DNA from 2 places in the Afipia sp. P52-10 genome. Region 1 is predicted to be linked to the other one. Evidence: predicted binding sites of a transcription regulator. Region 1 holds the regulator's gene; the other holds the start of a gene.

Region 1 (3,655 bases):
CAACCTGACGCTCGGCACCAACCGCGTCACGGCCTTCATCGGCCCGTCGGGGTGCGGCAAGTCCACCTTGCTGCGCATCTTCAACCGGATGTACGATCTGTATCCGGGCCAGCGCGCGGAAGGGCAGATCCTGCTCGACAAGACCAATATTCTGGACCCGAAGCTCGATCTCAATCTCTTGCGCGCGCGGGTCGGCATGGTGTTCCAGAAGCCGACGCCGTTTCCGATGACGATCTACGAGAACATCGCTTTCGGCATCCGCCTGTACGAGAAGATCTCCCGGTCGGAGATGGACGATCGCGTCGAGGCGGCGCTACGCGGCGGTGCGCTCTGGGACGAGGTGAAGGACAAGCTCAATGCCTCGGGCCTCAGCCTGTCGGGCGGCCAGCAGCAGCGGCTGTGCATCGCGCGGACCATTGCGGTGCGCCCGGAGGTGATCCTGTTCGACGAGCCGTGCTCGGCGCTCGATCCGATCTCGACCGCCAAGATCGAAGAGCTGATCAACGGCCTGAAGGAAGATTATACGATCGCGATCGTGACCCATAATATGCAGCAGGCCGCGCGCGTGTCGGACTATACGGCGTTCATGTATCTCGGCGAGCTGATCGAGTTCGACGCGACTAACAAGATCTTCACCTCGCCGTCGGATCGCCGGACGCAAGATTACATTACCGGCCGGTTCGGTTGAGCCGCGCTTTTTGGAGATGGTCATGGCTTCAGAACATACCGCAAAGGCATTCGACGCCGATCTGCAGGAGCTCGCGCGTCTGGTTGCCGAGATGGGCGGCCTGGCCGAGCGCCAGATCGGCGACTCCGTCGACGCGCTGGTGCGCCGCGATGCCGCGCTCGCCAAGCAGGTCGTCGAACTCGATACCGAGATCGACAGGCTGCAGCATCAGATCGAGGAGCGGGCGGTGCTGACGATCGCCCGCCGCCAGCCGATGGCGGTCGACCTGCGCGAGATCGTTGGCGCGTTGCGCGTCGCCACCGACCTGGAGCGGATCGGCGACCTCGCCAAGAACATCGGCAAGCGGGTCAACCAGCTTGATGGCGATTTTCATCCGATGAAGCTGATCCGCGGCCTCGAGCATATGACGGCGCTGGTGCAGTCGCAGATCAAGTCGGTGCTGGATGCCTATGCCGCACACGATCTGCCGGCGGCGATGGCGGTGTGGAAGGGCGACGAGGAGGTCGATGCGATCTGCACCTCTTTGTTCCGCGAATTGCTCACCTACATGATGGAAGACCCGCGCAACATCTCGTTCTGTATCCACCTGATGTTCTGCGCCAAGAATATCGAGCGGATCGGCGATCACGCCACCAACATCGCCGAGACGGTGTTCTACATGATCGAAGGTCAGCAGATCTCCGACAAGCGCCCGAAGGGCGATATGACCAGCTTCGCCGCGATGGCGCCTGGCAACTAAGCGAACGACAGGGGTTTCATGAACGCACGGATTCTGGTTGTCGAAGACGAAGAGGCGCTGACGACGCTCTTGCGTTACAATCTCGACGCGGAAGGCTACGACGTCGAAACCGTCGGGCGTGGCGACGAAGCCGATACGCGCTTGAAGGAGCGTGTGCCCGACCTGGTGGTGCTCGACTGGATGCTGCCGGGGCTCTCCGGCATCGAACTGTGCCGCCGCCTGCGGGCCCGTCCTGAAACGCGGCAGTTGCCGATCATCATGCTGACCGCGCGCGGCGAGGAAAGCGAGCGAGTGCGCGGGCTCGCCACCGGCGCCGACGACTATATCGTCAAGCCGTTCTCAGTGCCGGAGCTGTTGGCGCGCGTGCGCGGCCTGTTGCGCCGCGCCTCGCCGGAGCGGATGGCCAACGTGCTGTCCTGGGGCGACCTGGAGCTCGATCGCGAGAAGCGTCGCGTCTCCCGCGCGGGCCAGCCGATCGAACTCGGTCCGACCGAGTATCGCCTGCTCGAGTTCTTCCTTGAGCATCCGGGCCGCGTGTTCAGCCGCGAGCAACTGCTCGACAGCGTCTGGGGCCGGGACATCTACATCGACGAACGCACCGTCGATGTGCATATCGGCCGTCTGCGCAAGCTGTTGAACTCCGGCCGGGCGATCGATCCGATCCGCACCGTGCGCGGCGCGGGCTATGCTCTCGACGATCGTTTCGGCAAGGTGGAGCAGCAGCAGTAGCGGCAGCCCGCATGCGGTGACACCAGCAGCATAACAACGCAGAAGGGCCTGACTTTAAGTCAGGCCCTTTGTTTTTGTTCGTTTCGGTCGTTCGCTTGCGCCTCAGCGCGGCCGCGACGGGTTCCGGCGGCGGTCCGCAGCCGGCTGATAGGCGACTCGGGAGTGATGGCCGCAGTAGGGAAGACCGGTGAGCGACTTGCCGCCACAGAAGAAAAAGTCGGCGCTGCCGGGATCGCCGACCGGCCAGTGGCAGGTATCTTCGGTGAGTTCCAGGAGCGTCTTGCGTTGACTCATCGGAACCACGTTGTCGAAGGCGATCGGATCGGCCTCGACTTCCATCTCGAAGGCATGAGCCAGCGCGGTGTTGCCGCGTGAGACCGGACGCGAGATGCGCATGATGTGCTGGGCGGGCCGCGCCTTGCGCGGACGCGGGACGGATGTGGACGGTGACTTGGCGCGGCCGGAGAGTCCGAGCCGATGGACTTTGCCGATCACGGCATTGCGCGTGACATTGCCGAGTTCAGCCGCGATCTGGCTTGCCGAAAGCCCCGCTTCCCAGAGCTTCTTGAGTTGCTCCACGCGCTCGTCGGACCAGGTAATGACTGTCATCGCCTTCTTCCCTTGTTGTCGCATGCGCGTTGCGCGCACATGTGACTGGAACCTCCGGCGCGATTTCGCCGGCCTCGGGCCGCTGAATCCCTCCTCCCTCGCCGGAATCGCCTTTAACGACCGGACGCTACGCCTTAACAAAAACGACCTGAGGGGGCAGAACCGCTGCACGAGATGTCGTGTCTTATGGCCCAAACGCTACAATATGCGCTGACTCGCGCGCAAGAGTCCGGGGCTGTGAATTCCGACATGAGCTGTGAAGAAATCAGCAAAATGGGCTTTTTCTACGGTCGCCGTGACCGAACTGCCGCTGTTGACAGTTCGCGGCCCACCAATAGAATGTTGCCTGTGCCGCCTTGGAAGGGCGGCACTTTTATTTCGGGCCGACGCCAAAGCCTAGCGCACTCAATATGATGCCGGGCACGAAGCGCCCCCCTGATCCAATGAACCAGGTCGCCATGAACCAGATCGCACAGACCCATCTGCTTCCCGTTTTCGCCCGTGCCGACGTCGCCTTCGAGCGCGGCGAGGGGGCGTGGCTGATCGCGACGAACGGCGATCGTTATCTCGATTTCGGCAGCGGCGTCGCAGTCAATGCGCTCGGCCATGCACATCCGCATCTGGTCAAGGCGATGACCGAGCAGCTCGGCAAGGTCTGGCACGTCTCCAACCTCTATTCGATGCCCGACGGCGAGAAGCTCGCGCGCCGGCTGTGCGAGGCGAGCTTTGCCGACGTCGCCTTCTTCTGCAACTCCGGCGCCGAAGCGGTGGAGTGCGCGATCAAGATGGCGCGCAAGTATCAGCATGCGAGCGGCAAGGGCGAACGCTATCGCATCATCACGTTCGAAGGCGCATTCCATGGCCGCACGCTTGCGACCATCGCCGCCGGC
Region 2 (3,655 bases), 730 kb from region 1:
CCATCCGAGGATGGTCTGTTCGGCCTCCAGGTTGAACGTCTCGTGCCGAAGATGGATCCGCGTATCGGCGGCAAGGCGCGGCCGCGATGCTTCGATGGCGTCCACCAGCGCGTGCGCGTTTTCGGTGCCGCGCAGGCCAGGCTCCCACGACCAGGTGATGGCGTGAAAGACGGTGGTGATGCCGTTGGCGATCACCTGACGATCGGTGTCGGCAAGTGCGACATCGACCGGGAAGTCCACGCCCGGCCGTGGCATCATCTGCCGTTCGAAGGCGTCGCCGTGCACGTCGACGATGCCGGGCAGCACGAGTAGGCCGCGTGCATCGATCCTGACCGGTGCCGGGCGCACGCTGCCGATATCGGTGATGGCGCCGTCGGTGAGATGGAGCGAGGTTTCAATCAGGCCGTCGCCGATCAGCGATTGGCCCCCTTCGATGATGATGTCGGTCATGGGTCGGTTGCGTGTTGGCGTTTCAGGCGGGAACGGTGCTTGATTCGTATTTGTCGAGGAAGGCCTCGATGGTCAGCTTGCGAAAATCCGGCAGCGCCGCGCGCAGCGCGTCATGGCTCCAATTCCACCAGCCGAGGGCTGCCAAACGTTCGGAGACGTCTTCCGGAAAACGCCGGCGGATGACTCGCGCCGGGTTTCCGCCGACGATCGTGTAGGCGGGGACGTCCTTGGTGATGATCGCCCCGGCTGCAATCACCGCGCCGAGGCCGATGTTGCGGCCGGGCAAAACCACCGCCCCGTGACCGATCCAGACGTCATGTCCGATGTGGACGCGGTGCGATCGGCGCCAATCGAAGAACTCCGCTTCGTCCGGCTCGCCGGGGAAATAGGCGCTGGCGCGATAGGTGAAATGCGCCTGCGTCGCACGTTCCATCGGATGGTTGCCGGGATTGATGCGCGTCATCGCCGCGATCGAGCAGAATTTACCGATTTCAGTGTACATGATCTGGCTGTCATTTACGACATACGAATAGTCATCCATGCTGACTTCCGCCAGCAGCGTGCGCGCGCCGACCTCGCAATAGGCGCCGAGATGGCTGTCCTGCACCAGTGCGGACGGATGGATCAGGGGCGTCGTTGACAGCGCTTTTCCGGCCATGATGTCACTCTCTCGGAGACCCGATGCTCTTGCTCACTCATTCAGGGGAAGTCTGACATCTGCATGACGTTCGTGTGACATCGCCACCTTGATCGCCGCTTTCGCTTGCAGTGTGGATGCCCGCAACGGCTGTCACATCACTGTAGAACTCCCGCGCTAGCCGTTAACCCCGATCATTGGAGACGGGTGACGGAATGCTGGTTATCGATGGACTGACCTGCCGGTTCGGCAGCAAGACTGCTGTAGACAAGGCCTCGTTCTCAATCGAGAAGGGAAGCTTCATCGGCGTGATCGGTCGTTCGGGTGCGGGCAAGTCGACCCTGCTGCGGATGATCAATCGCCTGGCTGAGCCGAGCGACGGACGCATTCTGTTCGAAGGCGTCGATGTCACCGCGTTGCGTGGTAAGGATCTGCGCCAGTGGCGCGCACGTTCGGCGATGATCTTCCAGCAATTCAATCTGGTCGGCCGGCTCGATGTGCTGACCAACGTTCTGATGGGGCGGCTCGCCACCATGCCGAGCTGGCGCTCACTCGCGCAGCTCTGGCCCGAGGGTGACAAGGCGATCGCGATGTCGGCTTTGGACCAGCTCGATATCGCGTCGATCGCCGCCCAGCGCGCCGATCAGCTTTCGGGCGGTCAGCAGCAGCGCGTCGCCATTGCCCGCGCGCTGGTGCAGGAGCCCGATATCATTCTCGCCGACGAGCCGATCGCGTCGCTCGATCCGCGCAACACCCGCATCGTGATGGACGCCTTGCTGCGTATCAACAAGCACTTCGGCATCACCGTACTCTGCAACCTGCATTCGCTGGACCTGGCGCGCACCTATGCCGATCGGCTGATCGGCATGTCGGCGGGACGCATCGTATTCGACGGCGCACCGGCAATGCTGACCGATCACATTGCGCGCGAGCTCTACGACCTCGAGGCCGGCGAAGTGATGGGTGAACTCCCGGATGCTGCATCAATTCCGGCCGCGGTTCCGGCTCTGGGCAATGTCGCTGCCGCCTGAGCGGCTGCATCGCGTCACGCGTACTCTGGTCGCGAAATTCAAACAATCGAGTCACCTGAAGAGAGGATGTCATGATCACCCGTCGCACCATTTTGACCGGCGCAGCTGCGCTCGCCGTTTCTGTCTCGTTGGCAGCCTCGACTGCCTCCGCGCAGGATTGGAAAAGCAAGTACCCGGAGCTGACGTTCGCAATCGTTCCGGCCGAGAATGCCTCGGGCGTGACCGAGCGCTGGACGCCGTTCATGGCCTATCTGTCGAAGGAGCTTAGCGTAAAGGTCAACCTTCGTATCGCCAATGATTATGCTGCGGTGATCGAAGGACAGCGCTCCGGCAACATTCACATCGCGAGCTATGGTTCGGCGTCGTTCGCACGCGCGCGTCTGACCGGTGTTCACACCGACGCCTTCGCCAATGACATCAACATCGACGGATCGACCGGCTACTACTCGGTTTTCTTCGTCAAGGCGAACGGCCCATACAAGTCGATCGACGACGTAAAGGGAAAGAACCTGGGTCTCGTTGATCCGAATTCGACCTCGGGCAACAACGTTCCGCGTTTCGAGCTGAACAAGATGGGCATTCCCGACGCTGAGGGCTATTTCGGCAAGGTGGTGTTTACCGGCAGCCACGAGAACGCCATGCTCGCGCTGTCGCAGGGCACGGTGGACGTTGCGGCCAATCAATGGACCAACGATAACGACTCGACGCTGCAGCAGATGCTCACCAAAGGCATGCTGAAGAACGCGGACGGCTCGGCGATGAAGAAGGACGACTTCCGTATCATTCACAAGTCCGCACCGATCATCAACGGTCCCTATGCCTACAACTCGGATCTGCCGGCTGAACTGAAGGCGGCGATCGCCAAGGCGTTCATGGATGCCCCGACCAAGGACAAGGCCGCGTTCGACAAGCTGTCGGATGGCCAGAAGAAGGGCTTCAATCCCGCCACGACCAAGGACTGGGATGGCACGATCGAGTTGATCAAGTTCGTCGACAGCCTGCGTAAGAAGAAGGCTTCCTGATTTCGCCATCGCAAGGAGCCGGATTCGTACGGGTCCGGCTCTTCGTTTCTCCTTTCCGATCGTTCGACCATCGTGACCGTCGCCGTCTCCGTTCTTCCTCAGGAGCAGCTTGCTGCCTTGCAGGAAACCTATCGCAAAGCCGTCGCGCGCAAGCGGTGGCGCATGATGCTGTCGGTTGCCGCGTTTGCTGCCGCCCTGATGGCCGCGGCCATCGGTGCAGAAGTCGAACCGGGCGTGCTGGTCGCCAAGATCGGCAATTTCTTCAGCTATTTCGATCGCATTTTTGTCCTCGATAACGGGGCGCGGGTCTGGACCGACGTATCCGAATGGTTCTGGGGCTGGCGCAAATGGCTCGCGCTGCTTGGTGAGACCTTGCTCATCAGCTATGTCGGCACGCTGACCGGCTTCGTGCTTGCCTTCGGCCTCAACTTTCTCGTCGCCGCCAACACGTCGCCTGCGTCCTGGGTTCGCTTTGCGGTCAAGCGCGTGCTGGAATTCAGCCGCACCGTTCCCGC

What was found. Region 1 encodes PhoB, which activates phosphate uptake and scavenging genes when phosphate is short. Its sites were predicted from a motif close to TGTCATNNANCTGTCAT; they were not measured.
Region 2: phnC (phosphonate ABC transporter ATP-binding protein) is a predicted target of PhoB. The motif match lies at 1,172-1,188, and genes of this name have one in related genera.

The regions. Positions count from the first base shown of each region.
Region 1 is NZ_AZSJ01000003.1:989,254-992,908, reverse strand. Features, by position in the region: gene pstB (phosphate ABC transporter ATP-binding protein PstB) at 1-688, shown strand, start outside; gene phoU (phosphate signaling complex protein PhoU) at 711-1,427, shown strand; gene phoB (phosphate regulon transcriptional regulator PhoB) at 1,446-2,156, shown strand; gene X566_RS05980 (GcrA family cell cycle regulator) at 2,259-2,765, opposite strand; gene X566_RS05975 (aspartate aminotransferase family protein) at 3,224-3,655, shown strand, end outside.
Region 2 is NZ_AZSJ01000003.1:261,889-265,543, reverse strand. Features, by position in the region: partial or broken gene phnM (phosphonate metabolism protein PhnM) at 1-453, opposite strand, end outside; gene X566_RS02685 (chloramphenicol acetyltransferase) at 473-1,108, opposite strand; gene phnC (phosphonate ABC transporter ATP-binding protein) at 1,303-2,118, shown strand; gene phnD (phosphonate ABC transporter substrate-binding protein) at 2,190-3,140, shown strand; gene phnE (phosphonate ABC transporter, permease protein PhnE) at 3,213-3,655, shown strand, end outside.